One region of the Anabaena sp. CCY 9910 genome, then DNA from elsewhere that is predicted to be linked to it. Evidence: predicted binding sites of a transcription regulator. Region 1 holds the regulator's gene; each other region holds the start of a gene.
The links. The regulator NtcA, encoded in region 1, controls nitrogen genes in cyanobacteria. The targets are predictions, from matches to a motif close to TNTGTANNNNNNNNTACANA.

Region 1 (8,068 bases):
TAATATAGCTGTTGTCAGTAGTGTTAGGACATCGATAGACTATACAACCTAGACACAACAGGACTTTTCACCCAATCCCCAGTCCCCAGTCCCCAGCTATATATTTCTAGTATTTTAATTACAACACTCCCTCATTACCCTCAATCCCTGGGAGTTATTTAATATTTTGAAGTGCTCACTCCCCATTTTTTTCATTTAAGTACTCAAAATAACTTTGCCATTTTGGATTGCCACTAGTCGCACTCTCAATGGCCCTGCTGTATAAGTATCTTCAGCAGCGATCGCTTTAATTTCTACTGGTTGATCTAACTGACGCAACAAGGAAACGAAGCGCAGAAAAGTACCATCTATTTGGACACCCTCAACAATTCCCGCATTTCTAGCACGAAATTGAGAAGCAGAAATTAATAAATCTAATCGTTGTCGTAACTGATAAGAGGTCATACTGCGAGGATCGGCTGTAGTTGTAGCCAAAACTTCACTTCCAGAAAATACCAGCACATTTCTGGCTGTATCAGCAAAAAATTCTATCTGGTTTTCTCCTCTGACGTAATTACCAGCTGAGAATATTCTGACTACGTATTCTCGACCATCATTAATTTGCTGAATCAGCTGCTCAATTCTATCTGGGGTGATACGTAGTAGTTCTATATTTGCCGAGTTTGACCCAGGTTCGCTTAATTCTAAACTGGCGTTGCGGTTAGCTTCTTGCAGTAGTTGGAGGATTATCTGACGTGTAGCCGCTACCTGATTAGTCCGAACAACAGCAGAGGCCAAAACTTGACCGCGAACTAATGCTAGTTTGCCTAAACGTAAGTCGCGGTATGACTGATAATATTTTTCCAGTCGCGCCACTTCCTGCTCTAAATAGTCCTGTTGTGTTTCTAATTCTTTGAGCCTTGATTCTCGCTTGGCAATTACCTCTTCTCGCTGTGTAATTTCCAAGTTACGGTTTTGAATTAGTTTATCCAGTTGGGAAATTTTCAGGTCGCGCTGTTGTAGTGCTTGTTGACGGTTAGCTAGTTCTCTGTCCCGTTGTTCTATAGCTTGTTGACGGTTAGCTAGTTCTCTATCGCGTTGTTCTATGGCTTTTTTTGCTTCAGCATATAGCCTGCGACGCTCCGTCTTGAGTTGTTCTACTGCCCCTTGTAAGGCTTGTCTTTGATTGTAAACGCTTTGTAGTTCAGCGATCGCTTTTTGATATTGTGTAACTACTTGTCCCAGTCGGCTTTGGGTGCGCTGGTATTGTGCTTGGGTTTGCGCTAAATCTTGCTGTGCTTTTAATTTTTCTTTTTTGGCTTGATCGCGCTGAGTTTCTACTTGTCTTTTGTCGGTTCTGGTGGTTTCTAGCTCTTGATTAACTTTATTGCGCTCAATTTCTACCTGAGTTTTTTGCTCTTCTGCGACTTTTAGCTGTTCTCGTTTTTGTCTGAGGTCTTTTTGAATATCTTCTAACTCAAAAACCCCTTTCCGCAGTCCTTCATCAGCAATAAATAAAATTGCCAGGGTAGTTGCTGAAATCAGTCCTCCCGTCAAAATTGTCACCAGTACAGCCGTATTTTTGGGGCGTAGATTAAACAGAGAGAGGCGTGCTTTGCCAACTCTTGTGCCGATGCGATCGCCAACAGTGGCAATTACACCTCCCAAAATTAAAATTGCTGCTATGAGGATGTACCCAGTGGTCATCTTCAGCTACCCAATTGAGTCCAGATACAGCCTACTACTTTCAATCATTATTTGTGGAGAATGGGAGGGTGGCAATAGCTGAAGTTACTCAAGATTTTCGATTTACTTCTAACTATGGGTGTCATTGAAAAAAATATAACACGTACCACCTCTCATTATTCCAATTGTTTAAAGAGTTCAGAAGGCAAGAGCCAAAATTCAGTATGGGTTCACCGTCACTTTGAGTTAAATAAACGGATTGAAGAAACCAACTAAATCTATAATGAGCAGGATTTAGCCTATGGTAATAATTAGCCACATTCTGAATTCTGACTCCTGTATTCTTCTTTAAGTGAACTGTCTGCTGAGAGTCACAGGTTTATGCACAGTAATCTTCTTTTTGTGGATGGAAATCATCTTTTTCTCCCGCAGATCCCCTAGTAGCCTAGTAACAGTAACGCGAGTAGAGCCAATTGCTTCGGCGATCGCCTGATGAGATAACTTTAAATCAATAGTGATTCCATCTGCACAAGGAACACCAAAATCACGACAGAGAATTAACAGAAAACTCACCAATCTCGAACCCATATCCCGGTGCGCTAAGGTCTCAATCATCATCTCTGTTTGCAGAATTCGCGAAGACAGACCCCGCAGCATCAACATCGATAACTCGGGATTTTCCTTAAGTGCTTGCTCAACTTGTTCAATTGGTGCAGAAAGCAATTCTACTGGAGTAAATGCCACCGCATGGTAAAACCTATCCGACTTGTTTCCTGTCAACAAAGACAGGACACCAAAAACGCTATTTTCCCGTAGTAGTGCTACTGTAATCTCTTCTCCTGCCTCGTACACCCTGGAAAGTTTCACAGCCCCTTTCAAAAGAAAGTAGACTCGTTCGGCAGGATCGCCAGGAAAAAAGATCGTTTTATTGCGTTCAAACGTTTCGACAACAGGCGGAAAAGCTCCGGTTGCCATCTGACGAAAAACATTTGCTAGGGCCTTATCTTGTGTCACGATCATCTCCCTTCCCCTACCCAATGCCGGAATAACAAAAAACTAAAAACTAATTACCTAAGAATACACCTGAAAAATCAATAAAGCACCGTTAACCTTTCTGTACTTTCCTATACTCAAACGTACAACTTTATGGTTATTTGTTCATAATGATACCCAAATTTTACTATTTTTAGCTAGCAGTTCTTGATAGATACTTCTACTTTCTCTAACCATCAGGTTTTTTGCAGAAAAAATTAAGTAATCTTGAAAATATCTTAAGAAATAACAAACATTTTATTCTAAAAAACGCCCTTAATAATCATCATTTTTGCTAACTATGTATAAAACAAAGATAAAGGGTTTGGATAAGGGTGTAGGGGTATGGGGGTGTAGGGGTGCAAATTTTTAAAACCCTTACACCCAGTCTCAACAGATAACCTGGTTGCGTAAGTCCTATCTTGGTTCAGGCAGGCTGTTCTTGAGTAAGGGGGGAAAAGAAAAATTCTGACCCTCTTTCCTCCCCTACCTCTTCTCCTGGGGACTTCCAAGAAATAAATTATCCAATTTCCGAGAGAAGACATCGCTATTTTCCCCCTGCTCCCTGCTCCCTGCCCCTCCGCCTCTTCGATCAAACAGCAAGAAAATTCCCAACATAACTTGATTACCTCTTCTACTGGGTAGTGATTTCTGTCAAGCTGTACAAATGAATCGATCACATTAATGACAACAGAAATCTCTATGCTGAATCTGACTGGAAAAAATGCCTTGGTTACAGGTATCGCCAATAATCGTTCCATTGCCTGGGGGATTGCCCAACAACTGCACGCAGCTGGAGCCAACCTTGGTATTACTTATCTACCAGATGAACGTGGCAAATTTGAGAAGAAAGTTTCAGAACTCGTAGAACCCCTCAACCCCAGCTTATTCTTGCCTTGTAATGTTCAAAATGATGAACAAATTCAGTCTACTTTTGATACCATCCGCGATAAATGGGGCAGGTTAGATATTCTGATTCATTGTCTAGCCTTTGCTAACAGAGATGATTTGACTGGAGATTTTAGCCAAACATCCCGTGCTGGTTTTGCCACGGCTTTAGATATCAGCACTTTTTCACTGGTGCAGTTAAGTGGTGCGGCTAAACCTCTGATGACCGAAGGCGGTAGCATTATTACTTTGTCATATTTGGGTGGTGTCAGAGCTGTTCCTAACTACAACGTTATGGGAGTTGCTAAAGCGGGATTGGAAGCTAGTGTACGTTATCTAGCATCTGAACTCGGCTCTCAAAATATTCGCGTTAACGCCATCTCTGCTGGCCCTATCCGCACCTTGGCTTCTAGTGCCGTTGGTGGCATTTTAGATATGATTCATCATGTGGAACAAGTAGCGCCATTACGTCGGACTGTGACTCAGCTAGAAGTGGGTAATACAGCCGCTTTCTTGGCTAGTGATTTAGCTAGTGGTATTACTGGTCAAGTCCTGTACGTAGATGCAGGATACGAAATCATGGGGATGTAATAAAATCTGGGTACTGGGTATTAGGGATTGGGGATTAGGTATGAGGAACAAACAAGATGGAAAAAGATATATTTTTTCACCACTTTTTCCTTATACACCCAGTCCCCAATCCCCGATCCCCGATCCCTAATACCTAGCCCCTATGCAAATCAGCGATTATCCCCAACTTAACTTATCCTCAGTCCCTCGGATTGCTTCAGTGCATCGCACAACTGGGGAAACTAATGTGCAGGTTACTGTCAATTTGGATGGTACGGGAATTTGTACAGCAGCTACTGGCATTCCCTTTTTAGATCATATGTTGCATCAGATTTCCTCCCACGGCTTGATTGATTTGGATGTCCAAGCCCAAGGAGACTGGGAAATTGATGACCACCACACAAATGAAGATGTGGGTATTACTTTAGGTCAAGCTTTGGCTAAGGCATTAGGCGATAGAAAAGGTATAGTCCGCTTTGGTAATTTCCTCGCACCTTTAGACGAAGCTTTAGTGCAGGTAGCACTGGATTTTTCTGGTCGTCCTCACCTCAGCTACGGCTTACAAATTCCTACCGAACGTGTGGGAACTTATGACACCCAATTAGTTAGAGAATTTTTTGTGGCATTAGTCAACCATAGCCAAATGACTCTGCACATTCGCCAATTAGATGGCATTAATTCCCATCACATTATTGAGGCGACATTCAAAGCCTTTGCTAGAGCAGCCAGAATGGCTATAGAAGTCGATCCTCGCCGCGCTGGGACGATTCCTAGTTCTAAGGGGGTTTTGTAAGCAGCAGGGGAGGCAGAGGGGGCAAGGGAGCAGGGGAAGCAGAGGGGGCAGAGGGAGAAATTACTCCAAGATGTTCGCCCAGTCACCAATCCCCAGTCCCCAATCCCCAATCCCCAAATTTTGCAACAATTAACAAACCTATAGCGATCGCGCCTATCTTCCTGGGTACTTTATAACCAATGCTGCGTAATCACTAGTATTTGTTAATTAACAGCCAATGCAGTCTTTTACAGACACCCCGGATTCTCAATTAACTACCAAAAATACCCCACCGGTAGTGATGACTTCTGATTTACGAAAAGTTTATCGTACTGGCTTTTGGATGAATCAAAAAGTTGTTTCCCTCAAGGGCTGTTCTTTGACGGTTTACCAGGGGGAAACTTTTGGTTTACTAGGGCCGAATGGTGCGGGTAAAACTACTCTGTTAAAGCTGTTGTTGGGAATTATCCGCCCAAGCGGTGGACAAGGGTTATTGTTGGGTCAGCCATTAGGCGATCGCCATATCAAGCAACGTGTTGGTTATTTGAGTGAAAATCCCTATTTGTATGAGTATCTTACTGGTTGGGAGTTTTTAGAGTTAGCAGCTGGTTTATTTGCAATTCCTACCAGTGTGCAACGTCAACGCATTCCTGAATTATTGGATTTGGTGGGTTTATCTGTAGCTGATGCCCAAAAAAAACAGATGCGCCGCTATTCTAAAGGGATGCTACAACGTGTTGGCATGGCTCAGGCACTAATTAACGACCCAGAGTTGATATTTTTGGACGAACCGATGTCTGGTTTAGATCCTCTGGGACGCTACCGGATGCGGGAAATTATTTTGTCGCTGAAAGCCGCAGGTAAGACGATTTTCTTCAATAGCCATATTCTCAGTGAAGTGGAGCAAATATGCGATCGCATCGCCATTCTTTCACAAGGTGAATTAATTTGCTCTGGTTCTCTGGATGAACTACTGGGTAGTCAAAACACATACCATGTTAAAGGTCAAAATGGTGATTGGGAAATTCTCAAAAAATGGTTGGCAAATTTAGTATACGAACCTGATGGTTATTGGCAAGGTACACTGCAAGAAGATTATTATGATTTTCTCGCTAGTGTGCGTTTGATGGGTGGACGAATTATTTCTATGAATTTATCTCGTCAATCGTTAGAAGAGTTTTTTATCAAACAAATTCAAAAACAAGATACATCTTTGCATGACGATAAGTAGAACGACTTGAAAAAACCAACCTATGTTAAGTCATGTAAAAATACTAGGATTCAGTTTGTATAAGGACTTTAGTCCTTTTTTGAGAACTTTAGTTCTCACTACAAACATTTAATTATTTACCCTGTTCTACTCAATTGATCAATCAGAAGTATAGCCGTAGCCAAATAGATTATGACAACACAATGCTTTAAAGTCTGTCAACAGTCAACAGCTATAACTCAGCAAAAATACTAATCTGGAAACTATATTGCACAGATGTTGTTTAGTAAAATCGGTCAACCTTTACTGTAACTTCACTAAAAATTCAAACTTTGGAAAAAATATTTGACCGGATTACGATAGTTTTTCTAGGAAAATGAGAATTGTCGGGAAACTTCAATACTTAAGTATAGTCAAGATTAAAATGTTTAGACAATACTTTACCGATGGTAGTCTCAGAGTTTAAAAAATATGCTTAACACAGGTTCGCTGAAATTTCTATCACAGCCAGCTGTGGGTGCAGCTTTGCTAACTGCTGCTCATCTCATTGTGCCGTTTGCCAGCGTAGCTCAGGGACAACAAGTATTTCCTAATTCGCAAACAGTACCTCCTAATAACCAACGAGTATCACCACCAGTACAAGTAGATACAAAATACTTGTTGGGAGGCGGCGATCTAATTCGTGTAAATGTATTTGAAGTTCCCGAATATGGTGGTGAATACCAAATTCCTCCAGGTGGAGCTATCAACCTACCTTTAATCGGCAGTGTTTCAGTTCAAGGGTTCACGACAGAACAAGCAGCCGATGTGATCACTGACAGATATCGCAGGTATCTCAAACGTCCCCAGATTTCTGTCAATCTTTTATCCCCTCGCCCCATCAATATCTTAGTTGCTGGAGAAGTCACACGCCCAGGCTCTTACACTTTGAGCTTGCAAGGCGGTGCAGGTAATAATCCAGGGGTACAATATCCCACTGTATTGGCTGCACTCACAACAGCCCAGGGTGTTACCTTGGCAGCAGATGTCACTCAAGTGAAGCTGAGACGTAAAACCAGTAGTTCTACTGAGCAAATCGTGAGTCTAAATTTGAAGGAACTCATCCAAACTGGTAGCTCTTCACAAGATATTACTTTAAGAGATGGAGATGTTATAGTTGTGCCAACTGCTACTAGCTTCAACGTAGCAGAAGCACGTAATTTATTTGCTGCTAACTTTGCTGCTAGCCAAACAGCACCGCGTACAGTAGCCATTATTGGTCAAGTCAATCGTCCTGGCTCATATCTTGTGAGTGCGGGGGCGACAGAAGCTCAGGCTGGTGGGACTGGGGCTAGTGGCAGTGGTTTACCCACGGTGACACGAGCAATTCAATTAGCTGGCGGTATTACCTCCCAAGCAGATATTACCAATATCAAGTTACGCCGACCCACAAGGACTAATGGCGAGCAAAGTATAGACCTCAATCTTTTGGAATTATTACGTAGTGGTGATGTTAATCAAGACGTAATTGTCCAAGATGGAGACACAATTGTCATTCCTACTGCTACTGAGGTTAACCCTGCACTAGCCACGGAATTAGCAACTACTACCTTGTCCCCTAATACAATTCAGGTGGGTGTGGTAGGTGAAGTTAAACGCCCAGGAGCCGTAGACATTAGACCAAATAGCTCCTTAAACCAAGCACTACTCGCGGCGGGTGGATTTAATGACGCTAGAGCGCGTAGCGCCAGTGTGGAGTTGATTCGTCTTAACCCCAATGGTTCAGTGACAAAGCGTGAAGTAAAAGTTGACTTCAACCAAGGAATTAACGAAGAGACTAATCCCATACTCCGGAATAATGATGTTGTGGTAGTTGGTCGGTCTAATATAGCTAGAACAGGTGATACGCTGAATATAGTAGCCGGCCCTCTTGGTATAATCTTTAACTTCTT
Region 2 (8,068 bases), on a different contig from region 1:
TGCCCTCCACGAAGCCAGCGCGGCTATTTTCGTTGTGAATGGTCAAACAGGCCCCAATTCGGCAGATGAAGAAATTGCCGAGTGGTTACGCCAACAACCAGTACCAGTCTTCTTGGCAGTTAACAAATGCGAATCCCCAGACCAGGGATCGATTCAAGCCTCCGAATTTTGGGAACTGGGACTAGGTGAACCTTACCCAATCTCTGCAATTCATGGCAACGGTACAGGCGAATTACTTGACGAACTCATTAAACACCTTCCTCCGACTACAGAATTAGAAGAAAATAACGAAATCAAAATTGCCATTATTGGCAGGCCAAATGTTGGCAAATCAAGTTTATTAAACGCTTTTGCTGGGGAGGAACGGGTAATAGTCAGCCCCATTTCTGGGACAACCCGTGATGCGATCGATACTTTTATCGAACGAAATGGGCAGAACTACCGCCTCATCGATACAGCCGGGATTCGCAAAAAGAAAAGCATTGACTATGGTACGGAATTCTTTAGTATTAACCGTGCTTTTAAAGCCATTCGCCGCGCCGATGTAGTTTTGTTGGTCATAGATGCCTTGGATGGTGTCACCGAACAAGACCAAAAGTTAGCAGGCAGAATTCTCGATGAAGGTAAGGCTTGTGTCGTCGTCGTCAATAAATGGGATGCCGTTGAGAAAGACTCCTACACTATCTACGACTACGAGAAAAATCTGGAAGCGCGGCTACATTTTACAGAATGGGCTGACACTATCTACGTCAGTGCGGTCACAGGACAACGGGTAGAAAAGATTTTAGAGTTGGTGACTAAAGCCAATGAAGAACACAAACGCCGCGTTAGCACATCAGTGATTAACGAAGTTCTGGAAGACGCAGTTAGTTGGCACTCTCCCCCAACCTCTCGCGGCGGTCGCCAAGGGAGAATTTACTACGGTACACAAGTCAGCACTCAACCACCCACCATTGCCTTATTTGTCAACGAGGCTAAACGCTTTAACGACAACTACCGTCGTTACATTGAAAGGCAATTCCGCCAACAATTAGGCTTTAAAGGGACTCCCATTCGCTTACTGTGGCGCAGTAAAAAAGTTAGAGATGTGGAAAGCGGTAGCGCTAATCGGGCAACTCGCGTTTAAGATTTGTCAATGGTCATTAGTCATTAGTCATTGGTCATTAGTCATTAGTGTTTAGCTATGAACTGTTGACTATTGACTATGGATTATTGATTATGAACTATTGACTATGGACTATTGACTATGGACTTACTGCGATCGCTACCTTTAGGATTATACTTAGAACAACCGCAAACTTGGCTACATAAACTCGATCCGCGAGTCAAGTTTATCTGGTTGATGAGTTTTCTTACCAGCTATAGTTTTGCCAATAACTTCTGGCGTGTACTACTGGTAGCATTATTAATCCTTTTTACTGTCATTGCCAGAATACCCAGGCGAGTGTGGCAACAGCAGATGGGTTGGTTGCTAACATTATCATTTTTTGTGTTGGCGATCGCTGCCATTAGTCCTGATGGATTGGGTGTAGACTATCAATCACGCCTACCAGCTAACCTACAAGTTTTAACCCAGCCAGCCAATACAAATAATTCTGCCACAGCAACAGAACAATTAAAGAGTAGTAAAAGCTATACTTACGTGCTGTTTCACAAAGGCCCGGTGAGAGTAACTCGTCGTTCTTTAGATTTAGCGGTGCGCCTAAGTACAATTATATTCACTGTTATCTACAGCACCAATTTATACCTTTTGACAACCGCACCAGAGGAAATTACAGCTGGTGTAGAAAGCCTCATGCAGCCTCTACGACGATTCAAAATACCTGTAACTGAAATTACCTTGACTTTAACTTTATCCTTGCGTTTTATTCCCTTAGTCTTAGAAGAAGTGCAGAACTTAGTCCGTTCTGTTATGACTAGGGCGATTAACTGGAAAAAATTGGGCTTAAAAGGTGCAGTTAAAGTTTGGTTGATTGTCGCCGAGAGACTGTTAGAAAATTTGCTATTAAGGGCATCACAAATGGCCAGCGCCATGATGGTACGCGGTTTTACCAGTCCCAACGAACATCGAGTCCCTTGGCACGAGCTACGCTTAAAATTACGGGATTGGTTAGCGATCGCCTCTTTAACCGTATTCTGGGGAATTAGAGTGGTCTTTGGCAATCAAATTTAATAGCAGCTAGGAGAAGACACAGGGAAGCAACTGACAACTGACAACTAAACTAATGACCAATTACAAATTTCCTCTAAAACTGTAGCAATGCAGACTGTTGTTAGGAACAGTTATTAGGAGAATGCGCCTGTGGGCTATTTTGCTCCAACAAACGATAATTATGGCAACATGGAGAGAAGTTAGAGTAAACAGCAGTATGAGAGTCTGTGCCTACAACTTCAGAGGGCGCATCCCCATGTCACTGGACACCGCAAACAAACGCATCAGGGATTTTCAGCGTTGTCGATAATTTTCCTATTCCCCTGCTCCTCCGCAATTGCTCCCCTACCTCTTCTCTTAGCATCTTCTACCTACAGGGATGAGATCAAGGTCTTTACAAGCTCCATTTAAGGGTAAAATTTGCTGATTCTCACCTGACTTTATGCAAATATTCCGGCACAAGAGGTATTATTGTCCGAATATTTGTCTTTCACTGCGAAAAAAAATTATAGATTCTCCTACTCGATTGATAGATGAATCCAGAAAACTCGGAAACCTACATAAATCACCCTACTTGGGGTTTGCTATATCGGATCTGCATGGTTGATGAAAGCCAGGATCTGTTCACAACACTTTACGCTCAACGCTTATTCTTTCTAGTAGGGAATGACATTAAAGCTATAAAGTTTCAACCGATAGGACGCACTGAGGCAAGAATGTTGTTAGAAAATCGCTTGCGTAATTTGCGCCGCAATGGTCAATCACAGGAGTACGATCAGCTTCAGAGTGTTTTCCAACGCACCTTCCAATGATTAGTTCGATCAACGAACGTATTACTCAAATTCGGGCTTCCCTACCGCCTTCAGTCAGGCTAATTGCTGTCACAAAGCAAATGCCGACTGAAGTTATTCGTGCTGCTTATGCTGCTGGTGTCCGCGATTTTGGCGAAAATCGTATCCAAGAAGCTGCTAGTAAGCAAGCCCAGTTACAAGACTTACCGGATATTACTTGGCACTTTATTGGACATTTGCAAGCGAACAAAGCCAAAAAAGCTCTAGAACAATTTCAATGGATTCACTCTGTAGATAATTTGAAACTAGCACAGCGTTTAGACCAATTAGCGCAACAGCTAGGAGTCAATCCTCAAGTTTGTCTACAGGTGAAAATCCTCCCAGATCCCAATAAGTCTGGTTGGAGCGTACCAGAACTGCTGGCAGATTTACCCGCACTCAACCAGTGTAAAACTTTACAAATTCAGGGTTTAATGACAATTCCACCTTTTGGTTTAAATGATGAGAAAATTCTTCATGTATTTAATAGCACTTCCAAATTAGCAAAAGATATTGCTGAACAAAACTGGGATCATATTCACATGGAGCAGTTATCGATGGGTATGTCAGGGGACTACCAACTTGCAGTACAAGCTGGAACAACGATGGTACGATTGGGAACCATATTATTTGGCCAGCGTACTTAAGACGTATTACTCAGATTTTTTTTCTAGTATCAAATAGCCCTGGGTATGAATTACGGACAATAATTTTTCATACCAGTGTAATAAATTACAAAATTTTTACTGTAAACAAAAGTAAATAATCACGAGAAGGCACTAAAAATAACTTTAGTCAACTTTCTTTCGGATAATTGTTGGGATATAATCTTGACTCAATTATTGTATCTAGGTTAATGTACAGGCGTTCCCAATAGCGCCAGTCCATTGCCAATAGCAGTAGTAGATGCTACAAATAGCGATAAAATTAATAGGCTATTTGCCCTTTGTAGCTAGTTAAACAGCTACATCAACGATTAACCGGATAATTAGAGGCAATTTGCAGAAGGAGTGCAACTAATATGAACAATATATTTTCTAAACTGCGAGACTTTGTTGGTCTCAATGAGCAGGTAGAATACGAGTACTACGAAGAAGAAGCAGATACAGATAACTACCAAAACCTGTATCAACAAGAAAATCCCCAACCAGCACCAGCAGAGGCTGCCCCAAACAATCGACGTTGGCGCGAACCCATGACTACAATGGGTGATGACGTAGCAACAGGAACAAAATCTGCGATGGGGAATGTGATTGGTATGCCAGGAGCAATTAACGGGATTTCTGAAGTATTAGTGCTTGAACCTCGTACATTTGAAGAAATGCCCCAGGCGATTCAAGCATTGCGCGAACGTAAATCAGTAGTGCTGAACTTGACCATCATGGACCCAGATCAAGCACAAAGAGCTGTTGATTTTGTTGCAGGTGGAACCTACGCGCTAGATGGACATCAAGAACGTATTGGCGAAAGTATCTTTTTGTTTACCCCCAGCTGTGTGCAAGTTAGCACCCAAGGTGGCGTTATTCATGAAGTACCCCAACCCCCAGCACGTCCAGCACGTCCGGCTCCAACTAATCCACCAGCTTGGGGCAACGAAACCAACCGGATGGCACAATAAAGTTAAATTAGTCATTAGTCCATAGTCAAGAGTCCAAATTAGAAAATTTTTGACTATTGACTATTGACTATTGATTAACGAATAACGACTAACGACTAATGACTATAAAATTTGGTTTAATTGGTGGCGGGGTAATGGGAGAAGCGCTCTTATCCCGCCTTATTGCGCGGGGAATTTATCAACCATCAGAAGTCATAGTCAGCGAACCGCAAACAGCGCGACAAGCTTTTTTACAACAAAAATATCATGTGGGTGTGACTACAGATAACAGTTTGGTATTCACACAAGCTCAAGACGTTGTATTCTTGGCGGTGAAACCACAAGTGTTTAGTGCGATCGCTCAAGAATTAGCAGATACAGTATTCACAGACCATTCCCCCCTTGTCGTCTCTATTCTCGCAGGGGTGTCTTTAAGCCAGCTAGAAGCGGCATTTCCCCAATCACCAGTCATTAGAGCTATGCCCAATACCCCAGCCACTGTAGGCGCAGGGATGACCGCTATCTGCTCTGGTGCTTATACTTACGCCCAACATCAGAAATTGGCGCAACAGATTTTTTCGGCAGTGGGGGAAGTAGTGGAAGTTTCCGAAAGTTTGATGGATGCAGTCACTGGGCTTTCTGGTAGCGGCCCGGCTTATGTCGCTTTATTAGTAGAAGCCCTCGCTGATGGGGGAGTAGCATCTGGTTTACCCAGAGGAATTGCCAATCAACTGGCGTTACAAACTGTGCTAGGAACAGCCCAATTATTACACGAAAGTAAACTCCACCCAGCCGAACTCAAAGACCGTGTTACCAGCCCTGGCGGTACTACCATTGCGGGGATTGCCCAACTAGAAAAAGCGGGATTTCGTTCAGCCTTAATTGAAGCCGTCAAAGCAGCTACCTGGCGATCGCAAGAATTGGGAAAATAGTCCATAGTCCACAGTCCATAGTCCATAGTCCAATACTACTGACTAATGACTAATGACTATTGACTATTGACCATTGACTCTTAACTAATGTCGAAGTTGACAAAAGACTCGTTAATATAGTAAACAGTCTGGTTGAAAAATTAATTGAGTGAATTATCCCGCGCCGTCTCCCGAACTGGACTTAGGGTTGATATTTCCCTTTGATCTGGATCAGTTTCAAAAAGATGCGATCGCGTCCCTTAACGCGGGACGCTCTGTTGTCGTGTGTGCGCCCACAGGTTCGGGCAAAACTTTAGTAGGAGAATATGCCATTTATCGTGCTTTAGCACGGGGGAAGAGGGTGTTTTACACCACTCCCTTAAAGGCGTTATCTAATCAAAAATTACGTGATTTTCGTGAGAAATTTGGGTTTGAGCAAGTTGGACTGTTAACTGGTGATGCTTCCATCAACAGAGACGCGCCAATTTTGGTGATGACTACCGAGATTTTTCGGAATATGCTCTACGGTACACCAATCGGGCAAGTCGGTATCTCTCTGGTAGATGTGGAAGCGGTGGTACTAGATGAGTGCCACTACATGAACGATCGCCAACGGGGTACAGTCTGGGAAGAGTCAATCATTTACTGTCCTCGTGGAGTACAGTTAGTAGCTTTATCCGCCACTGTCGCCAATAGTGACCAACTTACCGATTGGCTAAGTCGCGTCCACGGCCCCACTGATTTGATTTACTCTGATTTTCGCCCTGTACCCTTAGAGTTTCACTACTGCAATCCCAAGGGACTGTTTCCCCTGTTGAATGATAGCAAAACTAAAATCAATCCCCGTCTAGCCAATAGAGGTAAAAAACGGCAAGGGGATAGAGGCAAAAATGGCAGACCAGAAGCCCCCAGCCTTATCTACACTTTGAACCAGCTTCAACAAAGAGATATGCTGCCGGCGATTTATTTCATCTTCAGCCGTCGGGGATGCGATAAAGCCGTAGCGGAAGTGGGGGATTTATGGCTAGTTAATAACGAAGAATCCCAGATACTACGACGACAAATTGATGACTTTTTAGCCCGTAATCCGGAAGCTGGTCGTTCTGGACAAATAGCCCCTCTTTATCGAGGTGTTGCGGCTCACCATGCCGGGATTTTACCAGCTTGGAAAGTTTTGGTAGAAGAACTATTTCAACAAGGGCTGATTAAAGTCGTATTTGCTACAGAAACCTTGGCAGCCGGTATTAATATGCCTGCCCGGACAACGGTTATTTCTACCCTATCCAAACGCACCGATACCGGACACCGCCTATTGAACGCTTCGGAATTCTTACAAATGGCGGGTAGGGCTGGCCGTCGGGGGATGGATAAGCAAGGTCATGTGGTGACGGTGCAGACTCCTTTTGAAGGGTCAAAAGAAGCGGCCTATTTAGCTACATCCAAACCAGACCCCCTAGTCAGTCAGTTTACGCCTAGCTATGGCATGGTTTTGAATTTGCTGCAAACCCACACCATAGATGAAGCCAAGGAACTGATCGAACGCAGTTTTGGACAGTATATGGCGACTTTGCACTTAAGACCAGATTACGAAGAAATTGCGGCTTTAGAGGGGGAATTAGCCAAACTACAAGAACAAATCAACGCCGTTAACGAAAATGACGTTATTCTTTATGAAAAATTACGGCAACGGTTGAAAGTAGAACGTCAGCTATTAAAGACTCTACAAGAGCAAGCCCAGGAGGAGCGACAAGAACAAATTAAAATGCTCTTGGATTTTGCCATTTCGGGAACCCTGTTGAGTCTGAAGGGTAAAAACATTACAGCGTCCACACCCATAACAGCAGTTTTAGTTGGTAAAACCTCCGGTTCTACTCAATCTGCTTGCTTAGTCTGCTTGGGACAAGATAACAGATGGTATGTTGCCTCTACGGCGGATGTGGTGGATTTATATGCTGAATTACCACGGGTAGATGTGCCGCCAGACATCCTACCACCACCAGAATTGATGCTCAAACCAGGGCAATCCAGTCGTGGTGCAAAGGAAACAATGGCGATCGCTCAAAGTATCCCCGATCCTCAACAATCTCTGCATCTGTCCCCAGAGGTAGCCGAACAACTCAGTCGCACCGCCGCTATCCAAGCTCAATTAGAAGCCAATCCCCTGCATCAATCGGGTAATGTGTCCACAGTATTCAAAGCTCGCGCCCGCTATGTGGAACTGGAAGCCGAACTCGAACAAGTACAGGCGCAAGTAGAACAGCAATCTCAGCGCTATTGGGAAGAGTTTCTCAATTTAATTACCATCTTGCAGCAATTCGACTGCTTGGATAATCTAGTCCCCACCGCACTGGGTCAAATCGCTGCCGCTATTCGCGGGGAAAATGAACTGTGGTTAGGTCTAGCTTTAGCTAGTGGAGAGTTAAATAACTTAGACCCCCACCATTTAGCAGCCACTATCGCCGCTTTAGTTACAGAAACTCCCCGTCCAGATAGCAGAGTTAACTTCAACCTTTCCCCAGAAATAGACGACGCTTGGTCGAGATTACAAAAAATTCGTCGGGCGGTTTTAAAGGTGCAG
Region 3 (8,068 bases), on a different contig from region 1:
CATCTATGGAATGTTAAGCGAATTCGTCCCCAAGCCTTAGAGGTATTTAACTACGACCAAGAAAATTACACACCATCTCTGTGGTTCTGCGAAGGAACTACCAGTTATTACGATCTACTAATTCCTTTACGAGCAGGCATTTATGATGCTAAGACTTATTTAAATTATTGGAGTAAAGAGATCAGCAGGTTACTTACGACACCAGGGCGGAAAGTACAAACACTTTCTGAGTCGAGTTTCGATGCTTGGATTAAACTTTATCGCCCAGATACAAATACTGGTAATTCGCAAGTCTCCTATTATTTGAAGGGGGAAATGATATCTTTGCTACTAGATTTGCTGATTAGAGCGCGGTATCGTAATCAGCGATCGCTTGATGATGTGATGCGTCAAATGTGGCAAAAATTTGGTCAAGCTGAAATTGGCTATACTCCAGAAGAATTACAGGTGGTGATCGAATCAGTTGCTGGAGTCGATTTGACTGATTTCTTCGCACGCTATATTGATGGCACAGAAGAATTGCCCTTCAATCAGTACTTAGAACCGTTTGGCTTGCATTTGGTAGCAGAGAGAGAAGAAGAACCTTACTTAGGGGTGAAAGTAAACACGGAAAATGGTCGGGAGATGATCAAATTTGTCGAGGCTGGTTCGCCTGCGCAAATGGCAGGAATTGACGCAGGTGATGAGTTGTTGGCTATTGCAGGCATCAAAATCACAGCCCATCAATTGAGCGATCGCCTTAAAGACTATCAAGCCAATGATACTATCCAGGTAACAGTTTTTCACCAAGATGAGCTGCGTACCTATCCTGTAACGCTAGGAACACCACGTCCTACCAAGTATCAGCTACTGGCGATACAGAATCCTAACGCGACGCAGCAAGAAAACTTTGCTGCTTGGTTGGGTGCTGCCATCTCTACTGTTAGTTGATAACCACAGACGAATAACTCTTTTGTGTTCCCTGTAGTTCACAGTCAGGTGCGGAAAGAAACAACCTATACAAGTGAGGGAGATTAGTCAAGTTATGGCAGATAACTCTCCCTCATCCCCTTTACAGATTCATTTTAAATTTCATTAATGGAAATATTATTTATAACTTTTTACTAAACTTTACACAATTTAATTTACGTAAAATCTAGAGTAAATTTTTATGTTTAATTTATAGCTGTTGATAGTTGACTGTTGACAGACCGGGAAGCCTTTTATTGTCAGGGTTTTATTTTAGCTAGAGCTATATCTTTGTTTACCTAAATTTATACTCAAAAGATATTACGTAATACTTAAAAAAGTAAACGCACCTTGTCAATACAGCCAAAGTGCGTTGTTTGAAATCAGTTTCTTGATATTGAAAATCAACCAGACAACGAAAACTAGACAAAAAACAGATTGTAAATCATACCTCCTGCCTTTTGCCCCCTGCCTTCTTAAACATCCCGCTCGCTTAATTCACGAGTAATGTGGTCAAATGGCTCCTCAACAAAAGCAGCGTTGGCAATACCTGTACTTGCAACTTGTTCCTTGACCAAATCCTTGAGAATTTGTACACCGCGAACTGTAGGGCCAATGGGTACACCCAAAGAATTGTACGTTTCCCGCAAGCCTTGCAGCACCCGCTCATCTAAAACATTGGTATTACCAGCAACCAGCGCATAAGTAGCGTAGCGCAAGTAGTAATCCATATCCCGTAAACAAGCCGCTAGACGACGAGTTGTGTAGGCATTCCCACCAGGGCGAATTAACTCTGGCAGCTCTTCAAACAACTTAGAACCTGCTTGCTTGACCAGTGCAGCTGCGTTGGAGTTAATCGCGGCGGCTGCTTGGACACGAGCCGTACCACTGTCAAAATAATCTTTGAGGGTATCGATCGCATTTCGGTCAAAATACCGACCAGCTACGTCATAATTCTTAATTAAGCTTGTTACTGCATCGCGCATTCCTTCTTCTCCCAATCTTTGCTATCTATGGTTTGATATTAATTTGGTTGCACTACGCACCAGTAAATTTTTGTGCTATTAAAAATAGATTCGGCACAAAAACAATCTATCTGTTACTTAAGGATTTTATGCCAAAGTTGACCCCTATGAGATTAACTTTCTCCCTTTTGTGCAGATGTCGAAAGAAAGGTTAATATTACCTGTAATCCAGACGTTCTGTAACAAAGACTACAAAACCATCTAATGTTTAGAATCTAGGATATTTCAGGTGTGTCATCAACTTTGTTCCGCTCAGTAGGGTTTAGATGCTTTGGCAGATTCTGGTTTGAATTTAAGAAATTGGCAGAGAAGGAGTAACAATGACAACCTCACAAGAAGTCTTGAAGAGAATTCAAGATGAAAAAATTGAGCTGATTGACCTCAAGTTCATCGACACCGTAGGTACTTGGCAACACCTCACCTTGTATCAAAACCAAATCGATGAAAGCTCCTTCACCGATGGCGTACCTTTTGACGGTTCCAGCATCCGGGGTTGGAAAGCAATCAACGAGTCAGACATGACAATGGTTCTCGATCCTAACACTGCTTGGATCGACCCATTCATGGAAGTACCAACCCTAAGTATTGTTTGTAGCATCAAAGAACCACGTACAGGAGAATGGTACAACCGTTGTCCACGGGTTATTGCTCAAAAAGCAGTTGATTACTTGGTTGCCACAGGCATTGGTGATACAGCATTCTTTGGCCCTGAAGCTGAATTTTTTATCTTCGATAGCGCCCGCTTTGCCCAAACCGCTAACGAAGGTTACTACTTCCTCGACTCCGTAGAGGGTGCTTGGAATTCTGGTAAAGAAGGTACAGCAGATAAACCCAACTTGGCTTACAAACCACGTTTTAAAGAGGGTTATTTCCCTGTTTCGCCCACAGATTCTTTCCAAGACATCCGGACAGAAATGCTGTTGACGATGGCTAAATTAGGCGTACCCATCGAAAAACATCACCACGAAGTTGCTACTGGTGGTCAGTGTGAACTCGGTTTTCGCTTCGGTAAGTTAATCGAAGCTGCTGACTGGCTGATGATTTACAAATATGTCATCAAGAACGTTGCCAAAAAATATGGCAAAACAGTCACCTTTATGCCAAAACCAATTTTTGGTGATAACGGTTCTGGTATGCACTGTCACCAATCTATCTGGAAGGATGGTAAACCCCTCTTTGCAGGTGATCAATATGCTGGCTTAAGTGAAATGGGACTGTACTACATTGGTGGTCTTCTCAAGCACGCCCCAGCACTTTTAGCAATCACCAACCCCAGCACCAACTCCTACAAGCGTCTAGTTCCTGGTTATGAAGCGCCAGTTAACTTGGCTTACTCCCAAGGAAACCGTTCTGCTTCCATCCGCATTCCTCTGTCTGGCACTAACCCCAAAGCCAAGCGTTTAGAGTTCCGTTGTCCAGATGCTACCTCTAACCCCTACTTGGCATTTGCTGCCATGCTGTGCGCTGGTATCGATGGTATCAAGAACAAAATTCATCCTGGTGAGCCATTAGATAAAAATATCTATGAACTTTCTCCAGAAGAATTGGCAAAAGTTCCTTCCACACCTGGTTCTTTAGAACTAGCATTGGAAGCGCTAGAAAACGACCACGCTTTCTTAACAGATACAGGCGTATTCACCGAAGACTTTATCCAAAACTGGATTGACTACAAACTCGCTAACGAAGTTAAACAGATGCAACTGCGTCCTCATCCTTATGAGTTCTCTATCTATTACGACGTTTAATTAACACCTGTTAGCAATTTATATCTGAGAGTCAAAATCTTGCCACCCTTATGGGTGGTTTTTTGTCTTCTGTAAAAATTATGTATAAGTACATTAGGGGAAGTAACTCATCGTTGAAATTACTTCCTCTAATAACAACCATGACTTAAACATGAGTAAAACTTAGCTCATCGAAGCATTACTACGACCATAAATCGTGCGGGTGGTGGGATCGATCTTTCCTTGAGTTGGGTTCCAATAGTGGGACAGTTCTTCAGCAGGAAGACCGAGTTCTTGTGCGGAACGCATCAGCATGGATTGTTGACGATTCTTCACTTGCTGATATTGGCGCATCATAATTGCACGAGATTTTTCTTGAATAGACATACCACAGTCCTCCTAGTGATATTAATTGGATTTGACCCTTTACATAATTAATATAGCGAAAATTCTGTATCTTATGCTACGAAATTGGGTATCTGTTACAATTTTTAATATTGTTGCGATTATTAATTGCGCTTCTACCTATTTAAATGCAGCTATGACGGATTGCTTGAAGTACTTTTTCCGCAAGTAAACGAACTATTCGTTACAATTGTTTACATAAAATTTTTAAAAGTAATGGATTCCTAAGCAATCGTCATGTCTAATAATTTGACTAAGCTGACTTACCAAACTCTTCAACAGGGTAAAAATTACTTTGGCCTGGCTCACAAAACATTAAGCGCACAGTTAAGAGACATAGTTTATCCCACATTGAGGCAGACTAAACCGATACCCAGGGAGGTTATAACCAAACTGCAAGATAGATTCAATCAATTACTAGAAATAGATTGGCTGGAGGCTGAAAAAGGGGTGTATCCAGCAAGCTTGCTATTTGATAATCCTTGGGAAGATTTTTTCCGTTACTATCCCCTTGTATGGCTAGACTTACCGCAAATCTGGGAAAGAGTTCAACAAAAAAAATACCAAGATTTTTCTTCGGGTATAGAGACAGAAGGTTATCCTAGCTACTACGTACAGAATTTTCATCACCAAAGTGATGGCTATTTGAGCGATTTGTCAGCCAATTTATATGATTTACAGGTAGAAATCCTTTTTGGTGGAACAGCTGACCCCATGCGGCGGCGTATTCTGTCTCCTCTCAAGGATGGGCTAAAAGTATTTGATTCTGTATCACCAAGACAGATTCGCATTTTAGACGTAGCTTGTGGGACTGGGAGGACTTTGAAGCTGATTCGAGCGATTCTACCGCAAGCATCACTATTTGGTGTAGATTTATCGCCAGCTTATTTACGTAAGGCTAATGAATTACTCTCCCAAATTTCTGGGGAACTACCACAGCTTTTACAAGCAAATGCGGAAGAATTGCCTTACGTAGATAATTATTTTCATGCTGTGACTTCTGTTTTCCTGTTCCATGAATTACCTGCTACTGTGCGTCAAACAGTAATTGAGCAATGTTTCCGGGTGACAAAGCCAGGAGGAGTTTTTATTATCTGTGATTCTATTCAGATGAGTGATTCACCAGAAATGGCGGTGCTAATGGATAATTTCCCAGAAACTTTCCATGAGCCATACTATAAGCATTACAGTACTGATAACTTAGTAGAACGCCTAGAAAAAGTAGGGTTTGAAAATATTGAGGTGCAAGTCCACTTTATGAGCAAGTATTTTATTGCTCATAAACCATTTTAGAGCAATGAAGCATAGTAGCAGATTGCTATCTGGTTGATTTGCTATGTGAATAGAGTCCAAAAACTTGTCACACAATTACGGGATGGTCGAGGTTGCAGGATAAAAACCATCATAGTCAACTCTAGGCCATCTCACAGGTAGGTAAAGCTGATGGAAATTGTAGATAGATGCCCTGTATTTGAATTCTTAACCTGAATGGTACTCCGTGAATCAAAGCAAAGATGACATCTTGCCTCAAGAGTAGTGATGCTGACAATTCAGGTGATGAATTACATTGGATTTGCCATCCCAGTATATAACTGCTGTACTTGTGCTAAAGAGGCTATTAAAAGTGTTGAAAAGTTTTTGTATTTGCTAATGCAAGACAAATACTCATTGTTCTACTAGACATAAAACCGTGATGGGTAAAGCCCCGACGTAGACGCGCTATACAGTAATCTGGACATGAATGGGGGATTCTATAAGACTTCTACGTCCAGTACCGCGATGTGGTTGGGGTTTTTCTGGTTGATTACGTTTGGGTTTAGATTTTAGTGAGATCATATTTTGTGAATTAGAGGAAGAAAAAGCGAAATTGTGATTAGCTATTCCCAGGTAATCAGAAACTAGGGAACCAAGTACTAGACTCGAAATTAAAACTGGAACAGCAGCACGCATCATAAAAGTCTCTTTGTAAATTCTCTTATCTATTGCTACTGAGTTTTATATAACGAGTCCGGAAAAATCTAAAAAAAAGTAGTGCTTTTTACTGAAAACCTATAAAAGTGTGCATTGTTTCAATATGTTCTACTAACAACCAATGACCGGAAGGGTTTAGACGACCCCAAACCGTCAAATGTTGCTTATCTGTCAAGGCTTGTAGCTGTTCATTGATATGCGATCGCAAAGTTACAAGCTGGCAAGTTTGTCCTAGATTAGCAGCCGGAGAAGCGATCTCGAATCTGTAATCCTGCTGATTTAAAACCTGAAAAATGCCTGTGAAGGAATCAGTTCCCCGTGTAAGTACTGGTTTGGCTTCTGAGTGATAGTACTGATACACAGAATCTGGGCAATTGCCGCTATCTGGATAGAGTTGAGGCTCCTTTAGGTAATACATTTGCCATTGCAACCATTCCGGATGACTGGGTAATAAATTAAATAAAGGTATGAGAGCTACAGGAGAGCGATTATCTTGTAATAATGCCTCTTGTAATGCTTTTACAGGTAAATCTCTTGGTTGACAGCCTAAATCTGCACACATAGCCGCCGCCATCCCCGCCGCTTGACCGATACCCAAAACTACAGGTTGTAATCTGGTCGCCCCATTAGCAATATGGGAAACAGAAATATTCTTTTCACAAACTAACAAACCATCTGTTGTGGCTGGAACCAGACAACGGTAGGGAATCGTAAAAGGTGTTCCCGTCCAACGTCCTCCCCAACGGATGGATTTAGGTTGTAGTGGCAAGTCAAACCCAGGATAGTGATGGTCATTGGCGTAGTTACCAATAGCGATGGTATCTGCAAACAAAGACGCTACCTTACCACCAGGAACTGGCAAAATATCCTGTTCTCGAATAGTAGTTAGCCCCACCAAGCGCCGACTTTCTCGATAGTATGGGTGTAACGCAAACGCCGATGAAGCATGAGGAAACACTTGCTCTGCCAAACCATAACGCCGACCAAGCTGATTTTGGATAAAATGAGCAAAATTTTGGCTATGCCAACGAGATTCTTGGAAAAAATCACCCTTAGCTGCTGCTGATTCTATGATCCGTCCTACTCCTTCGCCGTAGTCATTACCACAAATCGGCCAGTTAATCATGAAAAGATTTCCTGGCAAACGTCCATAATTTAAGAATTGCTCTGCACCATAATTTTCCCAAGCTCCAGCAAACAGCGCCGCATCATAATTAGGTGCAGGGGGAATTTCTGGCGCAACTGGTTCCCCAAAGTCCTGCATCACTACTACCCAAGTAGGCGATTGCACAGGATATCTTGCTGTTAGCTCATTAAAGCTACTTGGGGCGCTTGGTTCTTCCCATTCAGATTGCAACTCCCAGCCCCAACGGTAAGGGATATCTGCTAAAGCTAGTAAATCTCCTAACTCTGTACCGTCAATAGTAATCTTGGCTTGTACTATAAAGTCTGCGAACCTGACACCAGTGATGGAATTTCCTTGTTGCAAAACTTCCAGAGGTATTTGTCCAGAAATCCAGTGCAGATTTGGTAGTTCCTGTACCCAATCAGCAAAAATTTCTGCCCCAATACGGGGATCATAACTAAAAAAACTCACCCAACTATTATCTAATCCCCCTGGTTGTCGCTGTTGTAATTCTTGTAAAAAAGCACCCCATAATCCCGTCTGAAACGCCATTAATTCATTACCATCTGGTGCAGATACCCCAGCTGCAGTTAACATTCCTCCTAGCCAAGGAAACTCACTTACCAAAATAGTTTTTGCACCTCTACGGGCTGCTTGAATGGCAGCCGCCACACCTCCGGTTCCCCCACCAACAACTAAAACATCAGTTAAATAAGTTTGATTAACCATAAGTAGAAATTTACGTATTTGTAATCAGGATACATATAAATTGAGCTTGTTTTACAAGTATTTGATGATTTGTTATACCTGTATTAACTCATGATGAAATAATTAACTTATTATCTGAAAATTCGTATTTATACTGTGAA

Region 2: ACM5QX_RS12935 (cell division protein SepF) is a predicted target of NtcA. The motif match lies at 3,879-3,898, and genes of this name have one in related genera.
Region 3: glnA (type I glutamate--ammonia ligase) is a predicted target of NtcA. The motif match lies at 2,150-2,169, and genes of this name have one in related genera.

The regions. Positions count from the first base shown of each region.
Region 1 covers NZ_CAWUDJ010000004.1:89,393-97,460, reverse strand. Annotated here, with positions in the region: gene ACM5QX_RS05410 (DUF3084 domain-containing protein) at 196-1,686, opposite strand; gene ntcA (global nitrogen regulator NtcA) at 2,014-2,685, opposite strand; gene fabI (enoyl-ACP reductase FabI) at 3,400-4,176, shown strand; gene hisB (imidazoleglycerol-phosphate dehydratase HisB) at 4,319-4,948, shown strand; gene ACM5QX_RS05390 (ABC transporter ATP-binding protein) at 5,166-6,158, shown strand; gene ACM5QX_RS05385 (SLBB domain-containing protein) at 6,609-8,068, shown strand, end outside.
Region 2 covers NZ_CAWUDJ010000014.1:58,972-67,039, forward strand. Annotated here, with positions in the region: gene der (ribosome biogenesis GTPase Der) at 1-1,126, shown strand, start outside; gene ACM5QX_RS12920 (energy-coupling factor transporter transmembrane component T family protein) at 1,247-2,173, shown strand; gene pipX (transcriptional coactivator PipX) at 2,686-2,964, shown strand; gene ACM5QX_RS12930 (YggS family pyridoxal phosphate-dependent enzyme) at 2,961-3,629, shown strand; gene ACM5QX_RS12935 (cell division protein SepF) at 4,004-4,600, shown strand; gene proC (pyrroline-5-carboxylate reductase) at 4,699-5,511, shown strand; gene ACM5QX_RS12945 (DEAD/DEAH box helicase) at 5,660-8,068, shown strand, end outside.
Region 3 covers NZ_CAWUDJ010000010.1:26,717-34,784, reverse strand. Annotated here, with positions in the region: gene ACM5QX_RS10285 (M61 family metallopeptidase) at 1-930, shown strand, start outside; gene apcB (allophycocyanin subunit beta) at 1,425-1,934, opposite strand; gene glnA (type I glutamate--ammonia ligase) at 2,294-3,718, shown strand; gene ACM5QX_RS10270 (hypothetical protein) at 3,881-4,084, opposite strand; gene ACM5QX_RS10265 (class I SAM-dependent methyltransferase) at 4,340-5,395, shown strand; gene patX (heterocyst-inhibiting protein PatX) at 5,822-6,055, opposite strand; gene ACM5QX_RS10255 (FAD-dependent oxidoreductase) at 6,141-7,928, opposite strand.